Regions from separate parts of the Pseudoalteromonas sp. NCIMB 1079 genome, predicted to be linked through region 1. Evidence: predicted binding sites of a transcription regulator. Region 1 holds the regulator's gene; the other holds the start of a gene.
What was found. The regulator MetJ, encoded in region 1, represses methionine synthesis genes. The targets are predictions, from matches to a motif close to TAGACGTCTAGACGTCTA.
Positions count from the first base shown of each region.

Region 2: a site for MetJ is predicted at 1,511-1,528, ahead of ABX891_RS14450 (methylenetetrahydrofolate reductase). Genes of this name have one in related genera too.

Region 1 covers NZ_JBEWZA010000001.1:3,544,906-3,560,162, reverse strand. The annotation lists gene ABX891_RS16505 (MJ1255/VC2487 family glycosyltransferase) at 1-966, shown strand, start outside; gene ABX891_RS16500 (methyl-accepting chemotaxis protein) at 1,076-2,956, shown strand; gene ABX891_RS16495 (gamma-butyrobetaine hydroxylase family protein) at 2,986-3,360, opposite strand; gene hslU (ATP-dependent protease ATPase subunit HslU) at 3,423-4,751, opposite strand; gene hslV (ATP-dependent protease subunit HslV) at 4,763-5,281, opposite strand; gene ABX891_RS16480 (SPOR domain-containing protein) at 5,361-5,888, opposite strand; gene priA (primosomal protein N') at 5,909-8,095, opposite strand; gene rpmE (50S ribosomal protein L31) at 8,326-8,541, shown strand; gene ABX891_RS16465 (malic enzyme-like NAD(P)-binding protein) at 9,068-10,309, shown strand; gene metJ (met regulon transcriptional regulator MetJ) at 10,374-10,694, opposite strand; gene metB (cystathionine gamma-synthase) at 10,984-12,231, shown strand; gene metL (bifunctional aspartate kinase/homoserine dehydrogenase II) at 12,401-14,746, shown strand; gene ABX891_RS16445 (penicillin-binding protein 1A) at 14,810-15,257, opposite strand, start outside.
Region 2 covers NZ_JBEWZA010000001.1:3,109,716-3,124,972, forward strand. The annotation lists gene ABX891_RS14445 (M16 family metallopeptidase) at 1-1,321, opposite strand, end outside; gene ABX891_RS14450 (methylenetetrahydrofolate reductase) at 1,572-2,528, shown strand; gene ABX891_RS14455 (hypothetical protein) at 2,655-2,843, opposite strand; gene ABX891_RS14460 (sensor domain-containing diguanylate cyclase) at 2,860-3,660, opposite strand; gene ABX891_RS14465 (hypothetical protein) at 3,581-3,838, opposite strand; gene ABX891_RS14470 (DEAD/DEAH box helicase) at 3,898-5,145, opposite strand; gene ABX891_RS14475 (DUF3581 domain-containing protein) at 5,321-6,022, opposite strand; gene ABX891_RS14480 (CPBP family intramembrane glutamic endopeptidase) at 6,225-7,004, shown strand; gene ABX891_RS14485 (hypothetical protein) at 7,109-7,501, shown strand; partial or broken gene ABX891_RS14490 (2OG-Fe(II) oxygenase) at 7,518-7,806, opposite strand; gene gltX (glutamate--tRNA ligase) at 7,970-9,454, opposite strand; gene ABX891_RS14500 (glutaredoxin family protein) at 9,494-9,853, opposite strand; gene ABX891_RS14505 (GGDEF domain-containing protein) at 9,910-10,884, opposite strand; gene proB (glutamate 5-kinase) at 10,986-12,089, opposite strand; gene ABX891_RS14515 (DMT family transporter) at 12,209-13,168, shown strand; gene ABX891_RS14520 (class GN sortase) at 13,063-13,668, opposite strand; gene ABX891_RS14525 (marine proteobacterial sortase target protein) at 13,665-15,257, opposite strand, start outside.

The sequences.
Region 1 (15,257 bases):
AGCTGCTTTAATAAGCTCGGTATTGATGTTGATTATGTGTTTTCAGGGCGCGCAAATAAAGATTACTTTGATATGCACGAATTCTCAGATTATAAAGCGTATCGTGGTTTGTCGTTTAGCACTGAAAATGGGCAAGTTAAAAATTTAAAAACACTTAAAAACATGCGAATTTGTAAGTTGGTGAGTGATATAAAATCGCTTGAGATAAAACAGTACGATTTTGTACTTAACGACTTTGAGCCTGTGACAGCATGGGCTGCAAAACGGGCAGGTATACCCGTTATTGGCATTAGTCACCAAGCAGCATTTTTGTCAGATAACGTACCTATGTTTGGTCGTGGCGTCCTGAGAAAATCACTTATCAAGCATTATGCACCAGCGACTACCTACTTAGGCGTGCACTGGCAACCATTTGCAAATAATATAATACCGCCTTTTATTGCTCATCATAATCACGACAACCCTGTAGCAGTAATGAACAAGGTATTGGTATATTTACCTTTCGAAAACTTAGATAGCGTTGTTGATTATTTAAAAGACTTTCCCGAAAAAGAATTTTATTGCTATCACCCAAATGCCACCAATCAATCTTTTGGACATATACATTTACGAGCCCCTTCACGCTCTGGTTTTTTAAACGACTTAGCAAACACAAGTGGCGTTATTGGTAATGCGGGATTTGAGCTTGCCAGTGAAGCGCTTAAGTTAGGTAAAAAGTTACTATTAAAGCCTTTAGATGGTCAGTTTGAGCAAGCAGCAAATGCAAAAACTTTATTTGCCATGGGCATGGCGCATGTTATGAACTATTTAAACCCACAAGCCCTTGATGATTGGAATAGCGCGCCGCAAAACAAGCAGATAAATTACCCCAGCGATCCCGCGCCTTTAATTGATTGGTTGGTTAAACAACAATGGAATAACACACAATCGTTACATAAAGGTTTGTGGGATAGTGTCGCCTTATAGCCATCACATTTAAACTGTTTAGAATTACCAATAATAAAAAGTTAAATTAATTAGTCGCTTTTGATCTATTAGCTATAATAAAAATGCATATTCAAAAAAAGCGTTAGCGATGAATTTTTTACAAAACTTAACAATTAAACGACGTTTACAACTAAACGCAGTCGTTGTTGGTTTAGCAATGGTGGTCCTTTTATGCGTGATTATTTTTGAATCACGTACAACCTTGAGCTTAAACAAGACTATTCAATTAGCAGAAGAGCTCAACGTACATGCATTAGCATTGCGTAAACATGAAAAAAACTTTTTGTTTTATAAACAAGAAGACGCGTTAACTGCATTTGAAACGGATTTTGAGCAGTTAAGTGATAAAGTAAAAAAGTTACAACAGTTAATGGCTAACCAAAGTATCGCACAGGAGCAGGTCCAGCGCTTTGAGCAACTAATAAATAGCTATAATAATGATTTTGAAACTGTTGTTAAGCTTCAAAAAGAGATTGGTTTAACCCCGACCGACGGGTTATATGGCAAGCTTAGAAGCTCGGTTCATGAAGTTGAGCAACTATTAAAAGAGCAGCAAAATTACCAACTGCTGTCGTCAATGCTGCAACTAAGACGCTCAGAAAAAGATTTCATGCTGAGATTTGATATTAAGTACCTAGGGCGTTTTAATGAGGGAATTAATACATTTAAGCAGCAGATAGCTGCAGCACAGCTGCCAAGCGACTATAAAGCACAAATTAATCCTTTGATTGATATATACCAAAGCGAATTTCAAACACTTGTGCAGGCCCAAACTAAGCTAGGGCTAGATCTTGAGTCAGGCGCACTTGGAGTAATGCGTGACAGTGTAGATAAAAGCGACGCCATTGTTTCTAAAATCGTTAAAGACACTAAGTTACAAGTAGAGCAAAGTGTAGAGCAGGCTCAATTTTTAGCTATTTTGGTATTTGTGATTGCAGGTGTGATTGTATTAGCACTCGTTTATTTTACAAGCCACTCCATTATTGTACCTATTGAGCGGGTTTATCACACCATTAACGATATTCGTCGTAATAATGATTTGAGCGTGATGATAGAGCAAACTGGTAAAGACGAAATTACCACCATGACGGTCGACTTTAATAGCTTAATAGGCGATTTTAAGAACTTAATTAACGAAGTTAATGGTGCTCTAAACACGCTTAATGTAGCAACAGAGCATTTATCACAAAGTACCGCAGCAACAAGCTCTGGTATGCAAGAGCAACTACATGAAGCCGACATGGTTGCAACGGCAGCCACCGAAATGCAGGCGACGATTCAGGATATTTCACATAATACTGAAGCGGCTGCGAAAAAAGCAGAGTCAACAAATTTAAGTGCACAACAAGGGCGTAGTGAAGTAGATTCTACCGTTAAGCACATTAGGGCCCTATCTGATTCGCTGGGGAATGCATCAAATGTAGTGTCGCAACTTGAAAAAGATGGTGAAACAATTGGTTCAGTGCTTGATGTAATTCGAGGGATTGCAGATCAAACAAATTTACTTGCACTTAATGCAGCAATAGAAGCGGCCCGTGCTGGTGAGTATGGTCGTGGTTTTGCTGTTGTTGCAGATGAGGTTCGTTCATTAGCAAAGCGTACTCAAGAGTCTACAAGTGAGATTGAAGGTATTATAAGTACCTTACAGCAGCGTACTCAAGAAGTGGTGAGTATTATGCACAAATGTCGCTCTCAAGGTGATGAAAGTGCCTCGCAAGCAATTAAAGCAGGTGAGCTATTAGGCGCAATTACTGAAGATGTACAAACAATAATGGAAATGAGCTCTCAAATAGCAGTTGCTATTGATGAGCAAAGCCAAGTGGCATCAGAGGTTAATAAAAATGTAGTAAGAATTTGCGATATTGCACAAGACGCAACTGAACATGCTGCTAACAATGCGCAAACAAGTGAAGAGGTCTCTGAGCAGGCTCGCGTTCTGTTCACTGCAATTGATAAATTTAAGGTTTAATAACGCTTAATAGAACGGGCCTATAAAGTTTAAGGAACAAATTTTATAGGCACGCTATCTTTACTTTTTTCGTGTTCAGTTACCCGCGCTAAATATTCACTCCACAATGTATCTTGTTGCTGTTGTAGTTTTTCAAAGTAGCGCCAGCTAAATAGTCCGCTGTTATGGCCATCGTCAAAATCTAAACGAAGTGCGTAATGCCCAACAGGTACAATACTTTTTATTCCTACAGCTTGCTTATTAAGTACTAGCTTCATTGGGCCAGAGCCATGGCCCTGCACTTCAGCTGAAGGGGAGTGTACACGTAAAAACTCACAGCTAAATACAGCTTTACTGTCATCATCAAAGTAAACATCTAGATTTTTACTTACACTGTGGTAATGCACTTTTGTTACGTGTTTCATTTAATATATCCCATTAAAAAGCCCCCAATCTGGAGGCTTTTAGTATAACGTTTATATTCGTTTTATAGAATAAAGCGGCTTAAGTCTTCATCTTCAACAAGTGCACCTAAGTGTTTTTCAACATAAGCGGCGTCGATTACTAATGACGAGCCTGCTTTTTCAGAAGCGTCGTATGAAATTTCTTCCATCAATCTTTCCATTACAGTGTGTAGACGACGAGCACCGATGTTTTCGGTTTTCTCGTTAACTTGCCAAGCTGCTTTGGCAATACGCTCAATTGCATCGTCGCTAAACTCAATCGATACCTGCTCAGTTTTAAGCAGCTCTCGTTGTTGCTCGGTAAGCGATGCATGAGGCTCTGTAAGGATGCGTTTAAAGTCATCTGCAGTAAGTGCTTCAAGTTCTACTCGAATCGGTAAGCGGCCCTGTAGCTCTGGGATCATATCTGATGGCTTCGCCATCTGAAACGCACCAGAGGCAATAAACAGCATATGGTCAGTTTTAACCATTCCGTGCTTAGTATTTACAGTTGAACCTTCAATTAGCGGTAGTAAGTCGCGCTGAACACCTTCACGGCTCACATCTGGACCTGAAGAATCGCCGCGCTTACAAATTTTGTCTATTTCATCAATAAACACAATACCGTTTTGCTCTACTGCAAAAATAGCTTGCTCTTTTAGCTCTTCAGGATTTACTAATTTAGCGGCTTCTTCTTCCGTTAATAGTTTGAAGGCTTCTTTGATTTTTAGTTTACGCTTAGTGCGCTTATCGCCGCCCATGTTTTGAAACATGCTTTGTAGCTGGTTGGTCATATCTTCCATACCAGGAGGCGCCATAATTTCTACGTTTGGTTGTGCTTGTGCTAAATCGATTTCAATTTCTTTATCATCTAGCTGACCTTCACGTAGCTTTTTGCGGAACGCTTGGCGAGTTGATGAGTTATCATCACGCTGCGTTTCGCCGTATTGATCTTTCGCTGGTGGTAAAAGGGCATCTAAAATGCGCTCTTCTGCAGCTTCTTCGGCGCGATGTTTAAATTTCTTAGTCTGCTGTTCGCGAGTCATTTTAATTGATACATCGACTAAATCGCGGATGATAGTCTCAACTTCTTTACCAACATAGCCAACTTCAGTGAACTTAGTCGCTTCTACTTTAATAAAGGGTGCGTTAGCAAGTTTTGCTAATCGGCGGGCAATTTCTGTTTTACCTACACCGGTTGGACCAATCATTAAAATGTTTTTTGGTGTTACTTCGCTGCGTAAATCTTCTTTGAGTTGCATGCGGCGCCAGCGGTTACGAAGTGCGATAGCCACTGCTTTTTTTGCTTTAGCCTGACCTATAATGTGCTGATCTAGCTCGTGAACAATTTCTCTTGGGGTCATATCAGACATGATAGTTCCTATTATAATTCTTCGATTGTTTGGAAGTTATTAGTAAATACGCAGATGTTGCCTGCAATAGTTAAGCTTTTCTCTACTATTTCACGAGCGCTTAAATCTGTATTTTCTAAAAGGGCGGTTGCAGCTGATTGTGCAAAGTTACCACCACTGCCAATTGCAATTAGGTCGTTTTCAGGTTGAACCACATCGCCATTACCGGTAATAATTAAAGAGGCTGTTTCGTCTGCTACAGCGAGCAGCGCTTCGAGTTTTCGAAGTGCACGGTCGCTGCGCCAATCTTTAGCCATTTCTACTGCGGCTTTAGTTAGGTTTCCTTGGTGCATTTCTAATTTGCTTTCAAAGCGTTCGAAAAGAGTGAAGGCATCAGCAGTACCGCCGGCAAAACCAGCGATTACTTTGCCATTATAAAGACGTCGAACTTTACGGGCGTTGCCCTTCATTACGGTATTACCAAGAGACACTTGGCCATCGCCGCCAATTACAACCTTGTCGCCACGGCGTACACTTACGATAGTAGTCATGTTATTCCTCATCATCGAGCTGCATAGGCAACTCGTAAAAAACGATTATGAAGAGGTTATATGGGTGAATGGTTTATTTTCAAGTCCAGCCCCAAATTCCGCAGCCGACTATTTTTACACGTTTAAGTTTGTTTTTATCACTTTCGGCTTGGCGTTTGGTTTTATAAGGGCCTAAGCGCACTTTATACCAAGTACCATTGCTGCCTTCAGCCTGTTTTATTTCAGAAATGAGGCCTGCAAATGCTATTTTAGCTTTTAGCGATTCCGCTTGTGCGTGGGTTTTAAACGAACCACACTGCATAACGTAAGGGCCTTTTTGCTCAAGTTCTTTCACTTCAACTTGAATCTCGTGGTTTCTAATTTCTTTAATAAACTCTGGTGTGCGTGGAATAACCACTTCTACTTTTGCGGGCGCAGTGGGGTTTGCTTGTTTTTCGACAAGTTTTGGATCTGCATTACTTTTAATAAACCATAATGTATAAGCAAAACCACCGACGAGTAAGATGGCTATGACAGCTAAAAGAATAGGAAATGGTTTTTTAGCGGGTGCGTTTTTTTTACTGTTTCTGCCTGCAGGCTTTTTGTTAATATAATCGTGCTGTGCCATGGTGTTATTTTGGCCTTAACCTAAATCATGTCTATAGGGTCTACGTCTAAGCTCCAGCGTACTTTTTGTGCAAGTTTACTTGAACTTAAATAATCAACCATTTGCGCAAGGTACTGATGTAATATGCGGCGATCTTGCGCTTGAATATGTAATTGAAAACGATACATACCTGCGACTTTTTCAAGTGGAGCAGGGATCGGACCGAGCAATTGTATACCAGATACCCCATTCACAGGAACCAAATCTGTCAAAAAATCGACGACTAGCTTAATGCTGTGTCCTTGTGCACGGACAATAGCCATATTTGTAATGGGTGGTAAGTCTGCATCATCGCGTTCACTCAGTGCAAAGCGAGCAAAGTCTTGGTAACCATTATTAACTAAGTCTTGTAAAAGCGGGTGTTCTGGAAAGTGTGTTTGTAATAATACTTGCCCAGGCTCCCCTGAACGCCCAGCTCGCCCCGCGACCTGAGTAACTAACTGTGCTAAATGCTCTGTCGCCCTAAAGTCGCATGAGTATAAACCGCTATCTACGTCTAAAATTATAACAAGGCTTACATCTGCAAAGTGATGGCCTTTGGCAAGCATTTGTGTGCCAACTAAAATGCGTGCACCGCCTAGGTTTATTTCATCTAGTGCTTTTTCAAGGCTGCCTTTACGGCGAGTTGAATCGCGGTCTATGCGAGTAACGGGTGTATCTGGAAACTCGGTCGATAAAAACTCTTCAATTTGCTCTGTACCTTTGCCATTTGGAAATATTTGCGTACTTCCACAATCAGGACATTGATGAGGAACAGGGTATTGATCGCCACAGTGATGACAAATCATTTGCCCAATCGCTTTATGAAATGTGGCGCTGGTACTGCAGCGTTTACATTCACTTAGCCAGCCACATTCATGGCAAATAAGAGTGGGTGAGAAACCTCGACGATTTAAAAAAACCATAACCTGTTTACCGCGATTTAAGTGTTGGCGCATAGTTGCAAGGCTTGCATGTGCAATACCTGCTTGGTCGGGTTGGCCTTTCATATCGAGTAACTTAAATTGGTTATCTGTCGCAGTTTGCGCGCGCTCGGTTAAACTTAGTAGCTGATATTTGTTATTAATTGCTTTGTGAAGTGTTTCAAGTGCGGGTGTAGCACTGCCTAATATAAGTGGTATTTTATGCTGAAAAGCTCTGTATGCAGCTAAATCACGAGCATGGTAACGAAGGGTATCTTGTTGTTTAAATGATGAATCGTGCTCTTCATCGACAACTATCATACCGAGTTTTAAAAATGGCAGAAAAATACTCGAACGTGTGCCTATAACTATTGCACAACTGCCTTTTTCGCAAAAACGCCATGTTTGCAATCGCTCGTTGTCGGTAAGGGCTGAATGCCAAAGCATAATGGGTGTATCAGGAAAGCGGCGACGAAAACGGTTTACAGTTTGTGGCGTTAAGCCTATTTCTGGCACTAATACTAATGCTTGCTCGCCACGTTTGAGTACTTCTTCTAGGCACTGTAAATACACTTCTGTTTTACCACTGCCAGTTACGCCTTCTAATAAAAAGCTGCTAAATCCATTACTTTGATTTATTGCTGTACAGGCAACCGCTTGTTCTTTATTAAGTACAGGTTTACTACCGACAGTTGGTGCAACGCTTTGCCATTGGTTATCGTGTTCAATAGTTTGCGTAATGAGTTCTTTATTTATTAGGCTATCTATTGTTTTTTTACTAAAGCCAAGAGCTTTTAATTCGGTTAACGATGATTTCCCCGATTGCGACAACTGCTTTAATAAATTGAGTTGTGTTTTGGCTTTTAATGACGATACTTTTGCGCCTTTTTCTGTCAGATCAACCATGTTAATACTGGTTTTATCTGGCGATTCACCTTGGCGAAGTGCACTCGGTAGCGCTATGTGAATAGTTTCGCCTAAGGGATAGCAATAATAGCGGGCAGTAAAGCTAAGGAGTTCTAAATGTTGGGCACTTAAAATAGGGGTATCGTCTATTACCTCTATAATATTCTTAATTTTATTTAAAGGGACGTCGGTACTGTTTTTAATGCCCAGAACAACAGCTACTTTTTTTTGATTACCAAAAGGTACTAAAACCCGCATGCCCGGAAGTATTGGGGTTGATAAGCCACTGAGCTGCTCTTCTATTTTATAATCAAAGGTGCGTGGAAGCGGGACTTTAATAGCAACTTCAACAAAACTCATAACAACTCAACCCGTAAAATTAATGCTGTAATGTACTAAAAATACCGCTAAAAACCTACTAGCAATAGTACTTGAGAAAGAGATTGTTCACTTTTTTAGCGAAAAGATAAATAAATACTTGTGCAGGGGAAGGTTGTTGGATAAAATCCGCCACCAACAAATTTGTTTTAACGACGTATGGTGCCAGACTTCGGGTTTGGAGAGCGATGCGGCCTTAACTAGAGGTTCCTATGAAAGAAGGTATTCACCCTAAGTACGAAGTAATTTCTGCAACATGTTCATGCGGAAACAAATTCGAAACTAGCTCAACTCTTTGTAAAGACATTCACTTAGACGTATGTTCTGCGTGTCACCCGTTTTACACTGGTAAGCAAAAGATTTTAGACACTGGCGGCCGTGTTGATCGCTTCAACAAGCGCTTCGGTGCACTTAGCAGCAAGAAGTAATTATTGCTGTTTAGTTAAAAAAAGCACCTTAGGGTGCTTTTTTTGTGTCTAAAATTTACCACTTCTTATCTTATTTAGCTTGCTCGAGCTACATCACACCTTGCATAACTATTTCCTATTCTTATTCTGAGTATGCATAAACCTTTACAGACAAATTGATAGATATTCTCTATATTTTAAATAGTACAAATTTTAACTAGGTTGATAAAAGTAGCTAACGTGGGCTTATCTGTTTTTAAAGTAGTGTAGTAGGCTGTTATTTTAAGTTTATGATGATGCGTTAAACATACATTTTTTTAATATTTTAATAGACATAAACGCACCTCAAAACTTACTTTTTTGGTGAATTTTTATTTATTAAATGTTTATATAATCCTGCAAAGTTACTGAAAAACCTCTTAAAATTAAAGGATATAGCATATAACAGGATAGACCTGATATTGCTTGGAATTTAAAAATAATAAGGGTATCGTACCCCAAGACTCCACCTCTCACTTTAACTTAAATTGCAGGATACCATCGCGTTATGTCTGACTTTCGTGAACAAGCACTACATTATCACTCACATCCCGTACCTGGTAAAATTAGCATTGAGCTAACAAAACCAGCTGAAACAGTTCAAGACTTAGCCCTAGCTTATAGCCCAGGTGTCGCTGAACCTGTACGTGAAATTGCCGCAGATCCTGCAAATGCATATAAATATACCGGTAAAGGTAACATGGTTGCGGTTATCACTAATGGTACTGCAATTTTGGGCTTGGGTAATTTAGGTCCTTTAGCGTCTAAGCCCGTAATGGAAGGCAAGGCGTTATTGTTTAAACGTTTTGCAGGGCTTGATTCTATTGATATTGAAGTAAAGCACAAAACAACAGAAGACTTTATTAACACGGTGGCCAATATTGCTGACACATTCGGTGGTATTAACCTTGAAGATATTAAAGCACCAGAGTGTTTTGAAATTGAAAAAGCATTAATAGAGCGTTGTAGCATTCCTGTTTTTCATGACGACCAACACGGCACCGCCATTGTTACGGCTGCCGGCATGTTAAATGCGCTAGAAGTACAAGGTAAATCAATTGAAGATGCAATAATTGTATGTTTAGGTGCAGGCGCTGCTGCAGTTGCGTGTATGGAACTGTTAATTAAGTGTGGTGCACTGCGTGAACACATTTATATGCTTGACCGCAAAGGTGTTATTCATACTCGTCGCGATGATTTAAATGAATATAAACAGCTTTTTGCTAACAATACCGATAAACGCACATTGCAAGATGTAATTGCAGATGCGGATGTGTTTGTTGGTGTTTCGGGTCCTAACTTGTTAGCTGCCGAAGATTTAAAACTAATGGCAGAAAAACCGGTCGTGTTTGCATGTTCAAACCCAGATCCAGAGATCGATCCTGCACTTGCTCACGGCGCACGCAACGATTTAATTATGGCAACAGGGCGCTCTGATTACCCTAACCAAGTAAATAATGTTTTATGTTTTCCGTTTATTTTCCGTGGTGCGCTTGATGTACGTGCAAGCGCGATTAACGATGAAATGAAAATTGCTGCAGTTGAGGCTATTCGTAGTATTGCCAAAGAGCCTGTACCTGCAGAAGTTTTAAAAGCCGCAGGCGTAGATAAGCTAGAGTTTGGTGCGCAGTACATTATTCCAAAACCAATGGATCCGCGTTTACTACCGCGTATAGCTAAAGCTGTAGCACTTGCTGCGGTAGAGTCGGGTGTTGCGCAAATTGACTTGCCTGAAAACTATATGGCGTAATATATAACGCTTAAACAAAAAAACCTCAGCAATGCTGAGGTTTTTTGATTAAAAAGGTAACGATTTATTCTTCGTTTAAAATAGGCACTTCTAAACCCATTTCTTGCATTATCTTTTTAACTTCTTCTGGTACTTTTTCGGCGTTGTCTTTACGTAGGTCATCGTCATTTGGTAAAGGTTGACCAGTAAAGGCATGCAAAAACGCCTCACATAGCAATTCACTATTTGTTGCATGGCGAAGGTTGTTGATTTGACGACGCGTACGCTCATCCGTTAAAACTTTTAATACATTTAGCGGGATCGAAACGGTGATCTTTTTAACTTGCTCTGATTTTTTCCCGTGTTCTGCGTATGGGTGAATATACTCACCATTCCATTTAGCCATAAGATGTATCGTTGCCTCAGATTATTAATTTCTCACACGGTATAAAAAGCGTGTAAATATGCGTGAAATTCTATCGATTTAAAAAAGATAGTCAAATAATAGATACCGATCTATCTTAATAAGCCTATTTGGGATGTAAAAATAAGCTCACTTTTGTGAGCTAAAATGTGATACTAGCAAACGCCTTTCCTAACTTTAGCCATCTAGAGCTTTAAAATCCTTTGACTTATTAAAACGGATAACTTACTCTTTTAGACGTCTAAACATCCAAATTAATCAGGTGACGAATATGAGCGAAAAAAACAAAGCGACCATTGCTGTACGTAACGGCGTTGATGCTGATAAACATCATGGTGCAGTGGTGCCGCCAATTTATTTATCAACGACTTATTCGTTTGCCGACTTTGATACTAAGCGTGAGTATGATTATGGCCGCAGTGGTAACCCTAATCGTGATATTTTAGCAGAGACGCTTGCTAAGCTTGAAGGCGGCGCTCGTGGCATAATTACGGCCACTGGTATGGCTGCCGTGCATTTAGCTACTCAGCTACTTAACAGTGACGACACGTTAGTAATTCCACATGATTGTTATGGTGGTAGCTATCGTTTATTTACATCGTTACAAAAACGCGGATTATTGAAGCTTGAAGTATTAGATTTAACAAAAGAAGAAAGCCTTCAACAAATTTTAGCAATTAAGCCTAAGCTTATTTGGATAGAGACTCCAAGTAACCCAGTACTTCGTTTAACCGATATTAAAGCGGTTACCGATGTTGCTAAGCAATGCGGTGCATTGGTTGCCGCAGATAACACGTTTTTGTCTCCTGCCTTACAAAACCCTATTAAGTTTGGTGTAGATATTGTGGTGCATTCAACTACTAAATATATTAACGGGCACTCAGATGTAGTGGGCGGCGCTGTTATTGCTGCAACACAAGAGCTTGGTGATGAGCTTGCTTGGTGGGCAAATAATATTGGTATTACGGGCGCTCCTTTTGATAGTTATTTAACGCTTCGTGGTCTACGTACTCTAAATGTGCGTTTAAGGCAGCACCAAGAAAATGCGCTAGCAATAGCTAAGTACCTTGAAAGTTCCAATTTTGTAAGCCAAGTTTACTATCCAGGACTTGAGTCGCATCCTCAACATGAGCTTGCTAAAGCACAACAACTTGGCTTTGGTGGCATGGTTAGTTTTGATATTAAAGGCGATATAAACGACGCTGCAGCATTTTTAACTAGTCTTAAAACGTTTAGTTTAGCTGAGTCACTAGGTGGCGTAGAGAGTTTAATTTGTCACCCTGCAACTATGACGCACGCAGGCATGGAGGCAAAGGCACGTTTAGAAGCGGGTGTGGGCGACACGCTTATTCGTATTTCGGTTGGGATTGAAGATATACACGATTTAATAGCTGACTTTGAACGAGTATTTGAACTTGTAAAACCAGGGCAAAATAAAAATGTTGGCCGTGTAGGCAAAGGTGCTGGCACTTCTGGTGGAAACGTTAAATTAAGTGCAGCCCGTCCAGCGCTTTGGTAAGTAATACCAATCCGCAATAATACCTAATCAATTTGAGGGATTAAACCGCACGATAACATCGTTAAAAATTCCTAATATAGAACAACTAAATAACGAAATTTTTGCCTTGTTATCGATACGGTTTTCTTACCTCAAAATAGACAACTTAATTAAGCGAATTGGTATAAATATGGTCAATTGTGTACATAAATTTGGTGGTTCAAGCTTAAGCTCTAGTGAGCGCTATCAAAGCGTAGCTAAAATAATTATAGGGCATACTCAGCCGGGCGACTGTGTTGTAGTGTCTGCTGCAGGTAAGACTACAGATACACTTGTGTCGTTGTGGCAAAGTTATCAGCTGCAAGACACGCAAGCTGTCGCTGATATTTTACTGCAGTTAAATAACCATCAAAGCGATTTAATTGAGCAGTTGTTACAAGCTGATTTAAAGCGCAGCGCACTTAAAACACTAAATACCGAGCTTAGTAATATTGCAGAACTTGCTCAAGCTGAGCAGCTAAAAGAGGCTGCGTTACTTGCGCATGGGGAACTGTGGTCAGCACGTTTACTCGCTACTTATTTACAGCAGTTAAATATTGAGGCGTGTGCTCAAGATGCCCGTAGTCTTTTTACCTTAAACGATGGTGAATTAATGCATGCGCAAAATGCGCAGCAATGTCGACAGTCAATTTTGCCTAATAAGATAAATGTTGTTACTGGGTTTATTGCCGCTGATACGAAAGGTGAGACCGTAACACTTGGACGCAACGGTAGCGATTATAGTGCAACACTACTTGCAAATTACTGTAATGCTAAGCAAGTATGTATTTGGACCGATACACAGGGAGTGTTTAGTACTGATCCTCGTAAGGTAAAAAAAGCGATTAAGTACGGCAAAATTTGTCGCGGGCAAGCTAATTTATTAGCTCGTTTGGGTAACCCTGTATTACATGCAAAAACACTATCACCACTTAAAAACAGCGATATTAAGCTAGCTGTTCGTAGTAGTTTTGATGTGCAAGCAAGCCCAACAGATATAGTAAAAGAAGGTTCAGCAAAGAAAAAGCGCTTTATAACCACGCTGCAAAATGTTGATTTATTAATGGTTGAAGGATTAAGTGAAGGTGAGGTCGCAAGCGTTAGTCAGCTTATTCAGCATAGCCTTCATCATTTTAACCATAATGGTGAAGTGTATTTAGTAGTACCGGCTGCACAAACATATCAAGTTATTAATTACTTTGCTGGTAGAGCTAATATTAGTGAGTCAAATTTAAATGGCTGTGCAATTGTTGCCCCTGAGCAAGACGTTAGCGTACTAAAACTGCAAGCTTTAGAGATATTAGCTGAACAGACTATAAAGCCACGTTTTGTGCATCAAGATAATGGTTATGTTTTATTACTAACAGACCAATTTATAGATAGCGATATACAAAGCGCCTTACACGATAAGCTAATCAATAAAGGCCAAGAAATAGCCGTTATAGTTGCGGGCCTTGGCAATGTAGGCGATGCTTTTATTGAACAGTTATCGGCACAATTTGAGCGTTTATCAGGCGACTTTAGTATTAAATTGGTAGCGCTGGTTCGCTCTAAACATATGTTATTTAATGCAAGTGGCATAAATATATCGCAATGGAAAACTCAATGGCAGCATGAGGCGAATAGCTATGAAGCTGCGGATTTACTTAATGCGATAAGCGAGCTTGACTACGAACATAAAGTGTTAATTGATATTACCGCAAGTGAGCAGTTTAGCTTTTTATATACAGATTTTGTAGACAGAGATTGTCATTTAATTAGTGCTAACAAATATGCAGGTACAGCACCGACTTCTTGGTATAAAGCACTTCGTAGTAACCTTGGCGAACGTAATTTACATTGGCGGTATAATACAAGTGTAGGCGCAGGCTTACCTATCAATTTTGCTTTGGCTGATTTGCAAAATAGTGGTGATAAAATTACGCGTATTGAAGGCGTATTCTCGGGTACGCTTTCGTGGTTATGTAGTAAGTATGATGGTACGACTGCTTTTTCTGAGTTGGTATTAGAAGCACAGAAAATGGGGTTCACAGAGCCTGACCCTCGCGAGGATTTATCTGGACGAGATATGCAGCGTAAGTTACTTATTTTAGCCCGAGAGTTAGGTATAGAGCTTGAGCTTGATGATATTAGCTTATCGGCATTAATGCCCGGTGAGCTTGCGCTAGGAAGCTGGGAAGACTTTCTAAACAATAAAGCCCAGCTAGATGCGTTCATTGAAGAGCATGCTGATACAGCAAAAGCTAATAACTCAGTACTGAGATACACAGGCCTATTAGATATAACAAAAACTGAAGTTATCGCTAAAGTAGGAATTACGTATGTGCCTAATGGGGATGCGTTAGCAAACCTTACACCTGGCGATAATATTTTTGTAATTAATAGCAAATGGTATAGTGATAACGCGCTTGTGATTCAGGGGCCTGGGGCTGGGAAAGAAGTAACCGCTGCGGGTGTACACTCTGATTTATATTGGCTTGTTCAAAACTTAAAATAAGCGATTATTTAAATTAAAACGGCAGCTTAAATAAGCTGCCGTTTTTGTATTACAGAGGTATTATTAAAATAGCTCTTCTTCGGTTTTTGTGTCTTCTTCAAATATATCGTTTGGCTGAGATAGCACATACTTTGTCGGTGCAGTGCCTTTTTCGAAGTATTCAAAGCGGCTGGTGTAGTCATTTTTGTGGCTTAGCAAACCAGTGGCTAAATCAATACGAATCGAAACAAGCCCTTCAGGTGGCTCAATTGGCGCTTCAGGTGTTCCCTCAAGTGCGGCTTTCATAAATTCAATCCATGCAGGCTGCGCTGTTTTAGCTCCCGATTCAGCACCAGATATTTGGCTGCTATCTAAGTTGTTATTATACGTAGAACGGCCAAGAGCGTTACCTGGGTTATCAAAGCCCACCCACACAGAAGTCATTACTTTACTATTAAAACCACTAAACCAGGTGTCTACAGAATCGTTAGTTGTGCCTGTTTTACCCGAAAGATCACGACGTTCTAAAGCT
Region 2 (15,257 bases), 440 kb from region 1:
CTTTAATATCTGCGCTGGTGATGTTATCTGCCGATTTATACAGCTGGTTTATTACCTCAGGATCGCGCTCAAAATGCATGTAGCTTGCAAGGGTTGATGCAATCGCTTGCGACGAATCTAAGCCATTAATAAAGCTGTACTTAAGGTTCGATTTTAAATCACTCAACTTTTGCTCATCAACAAGCTCAGTGCGTGCTTTTGCATAAGTTCGGTTAATGGCATCGCGCGCAGTGGCTAAATCGTCTGCGTTTTCTACTTTAACAAATACGTGTAATAAACCCGGATCTTTGGTCTCTGGGTTATAGGTAAACATTTGGCTGGCAATTTGTTTGTCGACCACTAGCTCTTGATATAAATCTGAATTATTTGAAAAATAAAGCTGTGAGATTAAATCAAGCGCCGCTCTGTCTTTTTTAGCAGGCTCCCACGCAGCGCCTTTGTACGATACGAGTAACCAATGCCCTGGTAGCGCTTCATCTTGCTGGTGCAAATATTTTGGTGCTTGTTGAACAGGTTCTGCTTTAATGTCAGCAACATAGTTACCCTTTTTCCAGCTGCCCCAATACTTTTTAACCATTGCCATTGTTGCTTGTGGGTCTACATCGCCCACGATGACAAGTGACACATACTCAGGCTTATAAAACTTAGCAAAAAATTCTTTACCATAGGCCATTTGATCAGGCATGGCTTCTATGTCTTTAAAAAAGCCCATAGTGGTGTGTTTATACGTGTGCTTATCAAACGCTTCTTCGCGTACAGCGCTTAATAATTTACGAATTGGGCTCGCGTTGTTTTTTAAGTACTCACCTTTTACCGTTTGTGCTTCTGTTCTAAATTGCTCTTCGGTGTAGGTTAAGTTTTGAAAAATATCAGCTTCAAGCTCAAGTACTTTATCAAGGTGCTGCTTCGAAAAGTTTAAATGGTAATTTGTATAATCGTTTGTTGTATAAGCGCGGTTATCAACACCTGAATTTTTTAATATGTCTGAGTACACATCTTCAGGGTATTTTTGTGAGCCTTTAAACATCATGTGTTCAAAAAAGTGAGCAAAGCCTGTTTTGCCCTCTTCAACTTCGTTACGCGATCCAACCGATACCGGAATTTGTAGCGACACGACATCAGGGTAATCGGTTTTAACAACCATGACACGCAAGCCGTTTTCTAGCTCTTCAATTAAGTAATCTTGTGAAAAAACACGGTCATCAGCTTTATTTACTTGTTCTTGTTGTGCTGTTGTTTGCGTGCTTTGGTTTTGTTGCATGGTGCAACCTGTTAACGCCAGCGATACCGCTAAGCTGGTTGCTAATAATTTAAATTTCATTGTTGTCCCTTTTTAAATTGAGCAAATTTGTTGTCAGATTTAACTCTTTAATTATGCCCCAAAGCCAATAAATATAAGAGTCCCAAGGGGATTTATTATGTAAACAACTGTGTCAATTATAAATTATGGGAACAAGCACTATGAATAAACATCATGTTAATTGAAAAACTTTCATTAAATAAATCTATCTAGACGTCTAAATGGCTGCTATATTAAATCCATCAAAACAAACTTAGCTGGAATGAGGATTATGGCTTTATCACTAAAAGAGAAGATAGTGGACACCAACCAAGGTGTTTATCTTATTGGTACTACCCCGCCTAAAATTGGCACCGATAAAGCGCAATTAAAAACCATTGCAGAAAAGCTATTAGGTCGCTTACACGAAATTGAATACGACGGCGTGATAATTTACGACATTCAAGACGAAAGCAGCCGAACTAATCAAGACCGTCCATTTGCGTTTAAACAAACCGTTGATCCGCGTGAATACAGCCATTTACTTCGTAATTTATCTGCACAAGATGTGATTACTTATAAAAGTGTGGCGCAGCGTGGTGTAGGCGAATTTAAAGATTGGCTAAGTGAAACTAAAAACGACTACGATTTACAAAATGTTGTTTTAGTAGGTAGCCCATCATCGATAGGCGATATAAAGCTAAGCCTGCCAGATGCTTATAAAGCGATGGCTGAGCAATCAGATGATTTCTTTTTAGGTGGCGTTACGATTGCCGAGCGCCATTCAAGTAAACGAAATGAGCACGAACGATTAATAGAAAAAACAGCACAAGGTTGTCAGTTTTTTATATCGCAAGCTGTTTACGATGCACAAGCTACTATAGAGCTAATCACTAGCTACGCACGTACATGTAAAGCGCAGGGTATTGCACCACAACGTATTATATTAACGTTTACCCCGTGCGGCGGCGAAAAAACCTTAGAATTTATGCAATGGTTGGGTATCTCAGTGCCAGAGGCAACTAAATGGCGCATGCTCGATGCAGACAATACATTAAGCGAATCGGTCCGTATTTGCCGCGAAAACCTCGACTTAATACTTAAAAGCTGTGCTCATTTAGATGTACCGCTGGGCTTAAATATTGAAAGCTTAACAAACCGTAAAGAAGAAATTGACGCGTCAATTAACTTATACCGTTTATTAAAAGCCATTATGGAATTAAACCTAGCCGAAAAACTAATAGCTTAAAGGCTAGGTTAGAGCTAATTAACACCCTTCTTGGCAAGCCTCATGGCTTGCTTTTTTATGTCCGTACTTTGAAAAATAAATTAATAAGTACAAGTAAAAATTTGCAGCTTAAGCTATTCATTGAAGCTATTTTTGGTTATTACTCTCAAGCCTTTTTAAGGCAAACCCCATAGAGGAGCACATAACACCAAAAATAATTCCCTCATCAGATATAAATCTAATGCTAGGAAGCGCTTCAAATAAGCTTATTATTGCTAATGAAAAAATAAAACCTATCGCAGAAAAAACCAGCCAAGTTTTTGTGGCATGAGTCATGACGAACTTCCTTTTATTATTGTGCTTTTTTAGCGAGCCTATACGCTTGTTTATTTTTATACATTGCGTGGTCGGCATCATTTAATAGCGCTTCAAAGGGCTGCTTTTGTTTATTTGTAAAACTATAACCAATACTGAGCGATAAATCGCAAACACCTTCTTTTAGTAAAGCATTTGTATACTCAGTCGAAATTTTATCCATAATGTAGTTAATTTTGCTTTTATCACTTAATTGCATTACTGCAACAAACTCATCACCACCTAAACGCCCTACTATGTCGGCATCCCTTAAATGGTTTTTTAGCGTATCCGCCAAAATAATTAAGGCTTTGTCACCTACTTCATGACCAAAGGTGTCGTTTAATTTTTTAAAGTCGTTTATATCAATAAACAAACAACACACGTCAAAACCTAAGCGTAGCGCTAAATTAAGCTTTTGCTGAGCTAGTAAGTTAAGTGCTCGGCGATTATAAATATTCGTTAATGAGTCTAACATGGCTATTTCGCGCATTTGTTCATAGCTGTAAACAAGTGCTAGGTCGTCTTCAATTAAATCGCGTAGTTGCTCTATGAGCTCAAAGTATTCATCGGTATAGCTAGTTATTTTAGTGTCTTTTAAGCATAGCGTGCCAAATACTTCACCTTCTGGCCAATGAATAGGTAAACCTAAGTAGGATTCAACACCGTCCTCAACTACTTCTGGTAGGGTGTTCCATGCATCGTTATTGCTTGCATCATTAACATAAAATATTATTAGTTTCAGCGACGTGCCGACAAAAAAGAGGTGTTTGAGGAGGAAGTATCGGGTTGGTTTCAAAGCTTGAGCCACCTTCGTTACTTCTAATAACAACGCGATAGCCTTTGCTTGTTGCCTGAACTATATAACCAGATGGGGCTGAAAAAAGCCCCGTAATAAGGTCGATTGTTTTTTGCCATTTATGCAAAGATATTTGGCCATCAACACCAGAGAATGCCCATTTATCAGTTTCAAACATTAACTTTACCTCGGCTATTTAATAGCTCCAGTATAGGCAAAAAAGCAAAGTAAAAGCTATTATTTACGACGTCTACTTGGCTCTCTTTTACCAGTGATGCGTTTTTTATCGCGATCTTTTCGCGACTTGTTAGTATTTTTACGATTATCTTTTGGCTTTTTATTAGGATCTGGCTCGTAACCTTCTAACCACTGCGGCGTTAAACGCGTATCGAGTAGTACTTCAATTTCTTCTAGCAGCCATTGCTCATCAAGACTCACCAGCGACATAGCAAGTCCTTGTTCACCAGCACGACCTGTACGGCCAATACGGTGCACGTAATCTTCGGCAATGTAAGGTAGTTCAAAGTTAATTACGTATCTAAGTGTAGAAATATCTAAACCACGCGCAGCGACATCGGTTGCAACAAGTACGCGTGTAATACCTTCTTTAAAGTTTTGCAATGCACGGTCACGTGCGCCTTGCGATTTATCGCCATGGATTGATTCGGTTTTTAACCCATCTTTACACATTTCTTTAGCGAGCTTATCAGCCATTTGTTTTGTGCGAGTAAAAATAAGCACTTGGCGCCAGTTTTTCATGCCAATCATGTGCGATACAAGTTCGCGCTTACGGTCTTCATCAACAGCGTAAATAACTTGCTCTACTTCAACCGCAGCTGAGTTACGTTTATCAACTTCAATTAGTTCTGGGTTTTTTAGTAGTTTTTTACTGAGTTCAAACACGCTGTCATCAAACGTAGCCGAAAAGAGTAGAGTTTGGCGATCGCCCGGGATATGGCGCAATATACGTTTAATTTCATCAATAAAGCCCATATCAAGCATACGGTCAGCTTCGTCAAACACTAAAGAGTCTACGCTTGAAAGTACCACGCTGCCTTTAACTATATGATCAAGCAAACGCCCTGGTGTCGCCACTATAACTTGTGCTGTTTTAAGTGCTTTTATTTGAGGGCCAATACTTGCACCACCATAGGCTAAAGCGCCATTAATGTTAGTGCCTTGTGCATACTTTTCAAAGCTGGCAAATACTTGCTGAGCAAGCTCTCGTGTTGGCGTTAAAATTACAACGCGGGCAAGGCCTTGCTCATCTTTTTTAGGGGTATTTAAAAGCTTATGTAATAGAGGTAAAACAAAGGCGGCGGTTTTACCCGTACCTGTTTGCGCGCTGCCCATTACATCACTTCCGGCTAAAATAGGCGGAATAGTTTTAATCTGAATTGCGGTAGGTTGAGTGTAATTATTTTGCTCAATCGCTGTTAATAATAACGGGTCGAGATTAAGTGATGAGAACGTAGTGGCAGACATAGGCTTAGCTTTAAAATAACAAAGAGCGCTATTGTACGCATATTACTGTACTGCGTAAATTAACCAGTCCAGAAAAGTATTTAATCCCTCGGCTAATCTAGCTGTACTCTTAAAACCAATAAAAAAGGTGCTAAATAACAGTGTATTTAGCGCCTTTTAATAATTTAATGTAGCTTTAAGCGGGTTTTAACGTCGCTTTACGTTCGTTGTAAAACGCGATTAAATCGTCAACTGTTGCTTGGCAATATTCACGAATACCCGAAACCACCATGTGCTTTTCACCAAAACCCACTTTAACGCCGTTTTCTAACAGGTTAAAACGTAGTGTAATTTTTCCGCGCTTGCCGGCGTACTCAAAACTAGGCTCTGCAAACTCAAGTTCTGGTGCTGTAATATCAAGGTTATCAAGATTAATAAGCATTGATTCGTAAATTACCATCGGACGAGCAGGGTTTATCATTACCTCTTGCTTGCCCATTAATGGGATAATTACATGCGGAAAGGTAGTACCAGAAAACTCAACATAATTTTTTATTAGACTATTAGTTAGTGCTGGGCATTGGCTGGTTTTACCGCTGCGCTTTACCTTTAAAATTACTTTTTCGCCATTGGTAACATCAAACTCATCGGCTCCCTCAGGGAAATGTAGTTTGGTGTTTTCATCAACCATACCGGCAAAAGTAAATTCCATTTGTTCACTAATACCGTAGCGGTCTAGTACCAATGAAAAAAGTAAGTCTCCTGGCGCGCAAAACTTTTTGGCATCTTTGTCGTGAAGTGGATTGTAATCATCAGCAACGCATTTAGCGAATCGACAACCTTGCTCACGAGAGATAGAAACATAATCAGCATGCTGCTGAAAAAAAGGACTTAACATAGTTTGTTCACTGCTTAAACTGCTTATAACCTATCTATATTACCAGAAAAAAAATACTGAGAGGTCGAATCTGTTAGATTAGTTGCTAAATAAAACAGAGCAATAAAAAACAATGACCTTTTATTTATTAGCGCTATCAATTATATGTGTATTTCCGTACTGCAAAATATCAATAATGCGGCAACCCCTTTGGCACTACTTAATGGCTTTAAGTGTTCTAAGTGGGTATTTTCAAGGTTATATAAATTTGTATGCTCTGCTCAGCACTGGGCTATACGTTGTTTTATACTACTGTGTGCTAAATGCAAAGCGGGCAATAATACGCGCTATTTTAGGTACTGTTTTTATAATTTCCTCACTGGCATTAGCACTTCATTGGGTGCCTGGTTTTAATAACCTCCCTATTGTTATAGATGAGCGTATTACAAGCGATGCGATTGCTTTTACCCTTTATGCTAATTTTGATAAAGCTATGGCTGGTTTATTCCTTTGTGCTTACTTTTATTCGAATAAAAAAAATTTAAAAGCAGACTCTAATAAAGCAGGCCCATTAAACGTTAAACAACCTATTTTTATAATTATTACTACTGTTTTAGCTTCGCTCACTGCGGCTTTAACACTTGGACTTGTAAGCTTTAACCCAAAAGTGCCCAACTTTTGGTTAGCCTTTATTGCTATTAATCTTTTATTTACCTGTGTAGCTGAGGAAGCTTTGTTTAGAGGTTTATTACAAACCAAACTTAGCCAAATAATCACATCTACTCGCCCAGCGCTACTTGCTCCAATAATGACAGCAGCAGTGTTTGCTTTGGCACATTTTGCAGGAGGATTTAACTATGTATTGGTTTCATTTATTACAGGCTTAGGATATGGCTATATTTTTTATAAAACGCAGCGCTTAGAGTGGGCCATTATGTGCCATTGGTTAGTTAATGTTTGCCACTTCTTTTTGTTTACTTACCCTATGCTCAGTAAAATCTAAATACATTTACAAATGCTAACAATTTACCCATTAGCAAACATTGCCAGCATTTGATTTTATTAGTAATTTACTACTTTAAATAATAAATTAAAGGACTAATAAATATGCTACGTTTTATAATGACAATAACAGTGCTGACCACAATAACTGGTTGTTCAGGAATGACTTATCATACAGATATAGACAACGGTGTTTTATCTCAAGAAATTGGCACATACGTTAATAAAAGAGATTTACAGCAATTTTATAGCGACCAAGAAGCACACGAAAGTGGCGCAACACTTTTAGGGCGAATAGAAGGTGAAAGCTGTGATGGCGACGGCATGGGCAGCAATAATGTAAGTTACAATCGCTCTAAATCAAACGCGATTGATTTACTTAAAGCTGATGCTATGCGCAAAGGCGGAAATGCTTTTACTATCAATTCCTGTAGTGAAACCTCTGTATCGTACTGCGACTTATCTGTTTTATGCACCGGACAGGCCTACGACTATTAATAAGTAAAAGTGCAAATTATATATTAAGCGCAAAGCTCAGTAGCACACGCTTTCCAGACTCGATTTTAGATACGCTGTGTTCGTACTTATCGGGTCTGAACAAATACACGCGATTAAATAAATTTATAATGCATTTTGAGCATTTAAATACCCCGTTTCTCTAATACAAAATTGAGCTTGTAATAGCGCCCTTGCTGCACAGGGTCAATATGGTTCATTACGCTATGATTGGTTGGGTAAGTAACAAGGTTTATCGAAAATGTGTTACTGCTAAAAATGGCTTTGTTTTTTACAGGTGCAATCATACTGCCTCCTATGATTTTATATTCCCTATTGTATCATTGGGCTAAGTACTAATACTTTAGTTAAAAAACATCAAAATACGATGTCATATAGCTAAACAGCCTGAAACAAAAAAGCCGAACTTATTTTACTAAGCTCGGCTTTTAAAAGTACATTGTTTAGCAATTATGCACTTGGGTATTCGCGGTACGCACGCTCTATATTTTTAGCCTGCTTTTTAGAAATACCTAAATGAGCAAGCGCTACACGTAAACGAGCACGTGATAAGTCAGAGCCTAATATTTCCATTGCATCAAGCACTGACGTACTTGATGTTTTGCCTGTAATTGCGACAAAAATTGGCTCTAAAAAGTCTTTAATTTTAAGCTCGTGGAATGTAGCCACTTCTTTTGCAATTGCAAAAATAGCGGGCTTATCAAAGCTACGTAAGCCTTCAAGCTGCCATACAAAAAATTGTAGGGCTTGGCGTATTACGTTTTCGTCTGCTTTACCAGCTGTTAATAGCGCAGGATCGTAAGTTGGAATACCACCTACAAAGTGCCCTGCCAGCTCAACCATATCCGAAAGGGTATTAATACGCGTTTTAGCCTCTGGTAATACTTTAGCTAACATTTCACCGTTAAACTTCCAATCAACAAAGCGCTGAATTAACTGCTCGTCGGTTAGATTTTCACGGATCCACATGCCGTTTAACCAGCTTAATTTATCCACGTCGAATACTGGGCCACCAAGCGATACGCGCTTCATGTCAAAGTTTTCAATCATTTCATTAAGTGTGAACTTTTCACGCTCATCTGGCATTGACCAACCCATACGACCTAAATAGTTAAGCACGGCTTCTGGCAGGTAACCCATTTCTTTATAGTAATTAATAGATGTTGGGTTTTTACGCTTAGATAGCTTTGATTTATCTGGGTTACGTAGCAATGGTAAATGACCAAGTACCGGCGCTTCCCAACCAAAATCTTCGTAAAGTTTTAATAACTTAGGTGCTGAGTTAATCCACTCTTCGCCACGGAAAATATGACTAATTTGCATATGGTGGTCATCAACTACGTTCGCTAAAAAGTACGTTGGGAAACCATCCGCTTTTAAAAGCACTTGCATGTCTACGTTTTCCCACGGGATCTCAATTTCATCTCGTAGGTAGTCGTTAAACTTAAATGTGCCTTCGCTTGGGATTTTCATACGTATAACGTAAGGTTTGCCTGCCGCTAAGTTTGCTTTAATTTCTTCATCTGTATGGTTTAAACCACGACCGTCGTATTTAGGGCGCAAGCCTTCTGCCATTTGCTCTTCACGCATTTGATCAAGCTCTTCGCTTGTTGCAAAACAGTAAAACGCTTTACCATCGTCAACTAACTGATGCGCGTATTTTTTGTATAAATCGCTACGCTCAGATTGACGGTAAGGACCAAATTCGCCACCCACATCAGGACCATGATCCCACTCAAGCCCTAACCAACGTAGGCTATCCATTATCGCAAGTTCCGACTCTGGCGTGCTACGTACTTGGTCTGTATCTTCTATACGAAGTACAAATTCACCGCCTTGTTGTTTAGCAAAACAGTAGTTAAATAAGGCGATATAAGCGGTGCCAAGATGCGGGTCACCAGTTGGCGACGGGGCAACACGGGTGCGAATTGTCATGGTAAATTCTCTTTAAATAAGTGAGATAATAAAAGTGGTTTATGCAGCTACTTTGTTTAAGTAAGCAATAATATCGTTTGATTCATACAGCCATTGTACTTGACCGTTTTGCTCTATACGCAGGCAAGGCACTTTAACTTTGCCGCCTTGTTCAAGAAGCTCTTGACGATATTGCTCATTATTTTTTGCATCACGCGTTTCTATGTTTAAGCCTTCGCGCTTAATAGCGCGGCGTACTTTTACACAAAACGGGCATGCTTTAAATTGGTACAGTTTAAATTGTGAGGTTTGCTGATCAAGCTGTGCTTGCTCGTCGCTTGCACGCTTTTTACTGCGAGGAGTAAATACAAAATTAAAGAATAAGATTATACAACCTAAAAACCAACGAACTAATTTCATGTTCTGTGCTCTGCTTACAACAATTTAAGGAGCCAGATTTTAGCACAAATTTACAATCAAAAAAGCTCAATACTGTTATCTATCTTTGGTTCGTTATTAACTTCTAATTCACTGTAGGAGGTAACTCTATTACGGCCAGTATTTTTAGAGTAGTAAAGCGCTAAATCAGCCTGGTTTACAATACTCGATACAGTATCAATACTCACTAACTCTAAAAAACCAATGCTAATGGTTAATTGGCCAATTTGTGGAAAAGGGTATTGGGCAACATTAAGGCGTAACCGGTTAAGTGCAACATGTGCATCACCCTCTGTTTCTGCTTGAAATAACATAGTAAATTCTTCACCACCATACCTAAATACATAGTCTTCAATTCTAAAATTATTTTTTAGTAGCCGTGCAACAAGTAAAATAACCTCATCGCCAATTACATGCCCGTAGTTATCATTAATATTTTTAAAGTTGTCGATATCGGCAATAGCTAAATACCAACGTCGCTTTTTATTGTTATCATTTCTTGGTAACAAAAAACCGTTACCCGATACAATCTCAATTACTTTTTTATCAAATGTTTGCCTATTTAAAAGCTCTGTAAGTGGATCTAACCGCGACTTATATAATAGCCCAAGCTGATTAGCATAAATATTTAAAATATGTACAGCTAACATAGTTATTCGTTCTGGTAATTCTTGCTCGGTTTCTATTAATAAAGTGCCGACTACTTTTCCAAAATGATAAATAGGCACGTAACTTGTTGTGCTACTAAAGGCATAGCTCACCCTAATTTTATTTTGAGTGACCTTTTGTAATAATAATGATGCTTCATCTGGGCTTAATTGCTCTAAATTACTATTTGGATTAATAAGAGTAGGGGGTATAGGGGCTGAAAAGTTTTTATTGACGTAAATAGCAAAATTATCAACTTCGAGCAAGTCGCTAATTATTTGTATTAATGCGCTATCTAAATCACTTTCTTCCTCTTGCTGGGTAAGCTTAATAATCCATTCGTGCCCACACTTATTTGCCTTCATTACACTGCCTAAACTAATTAAACTTTTATTAGTCTAGACAATACTCATGAATTTACTAAGTTATGAGGTAATACTTATTAACTAATCCTTTAGAATAGGTATTAAAGTAATACTAAGTCGTCGCGATGCAATACTTCTGCACCACTATCGTAATCGAGTAACTGGCCTATTTGACTAGAATGCGCACCCTTTATTTTATTTACCTCGATGCTACTAAAGCGCGTTAAGCCCCGTGCAATTACTTGATTTTTATTATCTATTAAATCAATTAAATCACCGCGTTCAAAACGTCCAAATGCATTAGTAACGCCTTTAGCAAGTAAGCTTGCGCCTTTATTTTGAAGGGCGCCAATAGCACCTGCATCTATAACAATTTGGCCGGTACTTTTAGGCCCGGCTAGTAACCATTTTTTACGGCCATCTTTTGGAGCGGTGAGTTTTAAAAAACGCGTGCCTGGTAACTCGTCACTCATGCATTTTAAAATAACGTTTTTACCTGCGCCTTTAGCAATAATAACTTCAACGCCTGCGCGCCTTGCAATGTCGGCGGCTTGCAGTTTAGTCGCCATACCGCCGGTGCCTAAGTTTGTACCACTGCCACCAGCAAGTTGGCGCAGCTCATCGTTTATATGTGTTACTTCGCCAATGAGGGTGGCATCGGCATTTGTGCGAGGATCGCTGGTAAATAACCCTTCTTGATCGGTAAGTAGCAATAATTTATTAGCATTAGCCAAAATAGCGACAAGTGCCGATAAATTATCGTTGTCGCCTACTTTTATTTCACTGGTAGCGACTGCGTCATTTTCGTTAATGATGGGTACAACGTCGTAATTTAGCAGTGCGGTGAGTGTATCGCGGGCATTAAGGTAGCGCTCTCTGTCGTCTACATCAGCGCGAGTAAGCAGCATTTGCCCTACATTTACCCCATATAAAGCAAACAAGCTCTGCCAAATATGAATAAGTTGACCTTGTCCAATTGCAGCAAGCATTTGTTTATCAATTAAGCTTCTGCCACAGGGTTTTAATAGTTGTTCGCGCCCAGCAGCTACCGCGCCGCTCGATACTAAAATAACCTGATGCCCCTGCTTTTTAAGCTCGCAGCATTGGCGTACTAATTCAACCATATGTGCTTTGTCTAGCTTATCGGTGCCGCCAGTTAGTACGCTTGTACCAAGCTTTACAACTATTACCTGTTCCCTTTGCATGTGCTTTTTACTATTGATTAATTAAAGATGAATTAATTTATACCAGCTCGGTATTTTTGAACAAGTTAAAAATTTTCATGCTAGGATCTGATTTTATTAAATTAAGTAAATTACTCTCTATGCCTGCCAGTTTATGTTTAATTATTGCCACCTTTTTATGGGGCAGCTCTTTTATTGCGCTCAAATACGCCATTGCTATTTACGACCCTGCATTGGTGATATTTTTACGCATGCTCACCACGTTAGTTTTGTCGCTTTGTTTATGGCGCTACGTTATTCGGTTTGAGTACTTAAAAGGTGACTGGAAGTATTTAGTGGGTATGTCGCTTGCTGAGCCTTGCTTATACTTTTTATTTGAAGGCCATGCAATGGAATACACATCAGCCTCGCAGGCCGGTGTTATTGTCTCTTGCTTACCTATTATAATTGCGTTGCTTGCCTTTGTATTACTTAAAGAGCATATAAGCAAAGCCATTGTTGTCGGTTTTACGCTGTGTATAGGCGGCAGTATTTTACTTACGCTTCTTTCACCAAGTTCCGACCAAGCACCTAATCCGTTACTAGGTAACTTTTTAGAGCTTATGGCTATGGTGTGCGCTGCATTTTATACCGTAAGTATTAAACATTTAGCTAATCGCTACTCGCCCCTGACTTTAATTGCGTTGCAAGGTATTAGCGGCAGCTTGTTTTTTGCGCCGTTTTTATTTTTTATCGACCTACCAAGCGAAAATCAACACGACTTAACTGCGCTTATGAGCATTTTGTATTTAGGCTCGTGTGTAACCCTTGGCGGGTATGGCATGTACAACTATGCAATTAGCAAGGTATCGGTATTAACCGCTGCTGCGTACTCTAATTTAATTCCTATTTTTACACTTATTTTGTCAGCTATTATTTTGGGCGAAGTGCTCAACGTTTGGCAATGGTTGAGCATATTTGTGGTATTTGTTGGCGTAATGGTAAGCCAGCGCCATCAAGAGCTCGTGGTTGATATACCGCTTAGTGAATCGGGCGAAGACATTTGCGCAGATACAAGCAATCTTAAATCAGTACCCGAGGCAAGCGAATCAAAAGGGTAACAGGTAAGCAAATACAGCCCAGGTGTTTGTAAAAATGAGTTTTGGGATTGATGAATAACCTCAATCCCCGTTACTTTATAATTTTGTATCACCCCACTTTGAAGTTGCAAAGTAAACGCCTCCCCCACTTTTGCGTTTTGTAAAAATGCAAAGTGGGTGTCGTTATGTCCGGCTATTAGCGCGCCCTTTTCGTTTCCAAATTCTTTTCCGCCCAGCTCCCCTGCAGGTAAAAATTGGCTTGGCGCAAACGCTAAATTACGACCACTCGCTCCAGCCAATACACTTAATGTTTTATTATGGCTTGGCCAATTAAGCTTTGCAGTAACGTAGCTGTCGGCGTAATACCACGGTTTTACTTTAGTGCCGGGTGATTTAAGCGCCTCTTGCCATGCTTGCTCAATTAATACTTGAGCAAGCCATGCTTTTGCCTGCATATAAGCACCGTGACCAAATAATCCAAGCCCAGCTATTAGTAAACCCGCGCTTAGCCACTTTTTCATTTACGTGCCCTGCTTAATTTAAGCCCTCGATTTATTTTAAGCGCGCTAAATCCCAATAATAAAATACAGCCTAGTAATATATGTAACCTGCTTTGCCCATCGGTTTGCGGTAAACGCATTGCCATACTTTGTGGTAATGCATTAGTAGCTTGCGCCGTTTGCTCTGCCACTTCTTTTATTTGAGTTTGTTCAATCGCTATAAAAGCAGTAAACGGACTAAGTAATTGATGAGTAAGCGCAAGCTCCTGTACTTCATCTTTAACTACACTTTCCTCGTTGTATAAAAGTAATGATTTGATTTTTTGGCGCGCCCACAGTTTTGCTATACCTTGAGCGCTTGAGCTATTTTGTGTACTTAATTTAATACTTAAAGGCCCTTGTGCTGTTTGCCCAGCAAGTACCACATTTTTAGCATTATTAAGTTTTATAGCGACCATGATAGGCTCGCCAAAATATAAATCAGGTAGTGGTGATGGCCAAAAATCTAAGCTATTACCGCTTTCATCGCTTAGCGCCAAGCTAGTAATAGCCGGATGTGCAAGCTTATCAAACAACTGCTGCATTTTAGGTTGCACCTCGCTTGTGCTGCCTATAAACGTAAATGAGCCTTTACCTATATCTGCCGCTCGGCGCATAAAAAAGCTATTCGGTGCGCTGCCAATACCTACTGTAAATAAGCGGCTATCGCCTAACTTACTTTGAATATTTTTAAACAATGCGTCTTCGTTGCTTACGCTGCCATCAGTTAAAAATACAACTTGGCGTACAAAGCCATCAAACTGACTGCCATCAAGTACGGCATTAAGCGCACCTTGTATTTCTGTGCCGCCGTCGGCCTCTAGGCTATAAATAAATCGCTCTGCACGGCGTAGATTAAAGTCATTGGCTATAAGTGGTTTATCGCTCATTGGAGTTACTATGTTGTCAAAACCAATAATGTTAAAGCTGTCGTCGCTATCAAGTAATGACAGTGCATAAAACAAGGCTTTTTTAGCTTGCTCCATAGATTGCCCGTGCATAGAGCCAGACGTATCAGCTACAAATACCATTTCGCGAGGTAATCGCTGAGTTTGTGTAAAGTGATCCCCTGGTGGCATAAGCATAGCAAGCCCGTATCGGTCACCATTTTCAAACTGCTGAGTAAAAAATGCGGCCTGAGCTTGCTCTTTTTGCAGCGGTTTAAACTCAAGTAAAAAGTCGCGATTAACTGCATTTGTCTCATTTAACGCTATTTTATATTGCCCAAATGCTGTGTTTTGTACATCAACATTGTGAAATTTAGAATTGATATCCACCAGCTCTAAGCCTACGTCTATATCAATGTTTAAGCTAAATTGGCTACTTGGTACGTTATCAGTTTGATTACTGCTTTTAATGCTGTAAACAGGGCTTAACCATCCCGTTGGGAGCGGATTAACATGCGCTTGATTTTGAGTACTAACCTCAACCTCACCACTAATCGCGTGATAACGCGGTGTAATGGTAGTAGGAAATCTAATAGCGAATGTACCGCTGCTGTAATCAATTATTTCTTGATACTCAAGCTCAATAATCACTTGCTCACCGGGGCCAATATTAGCCACATTCGT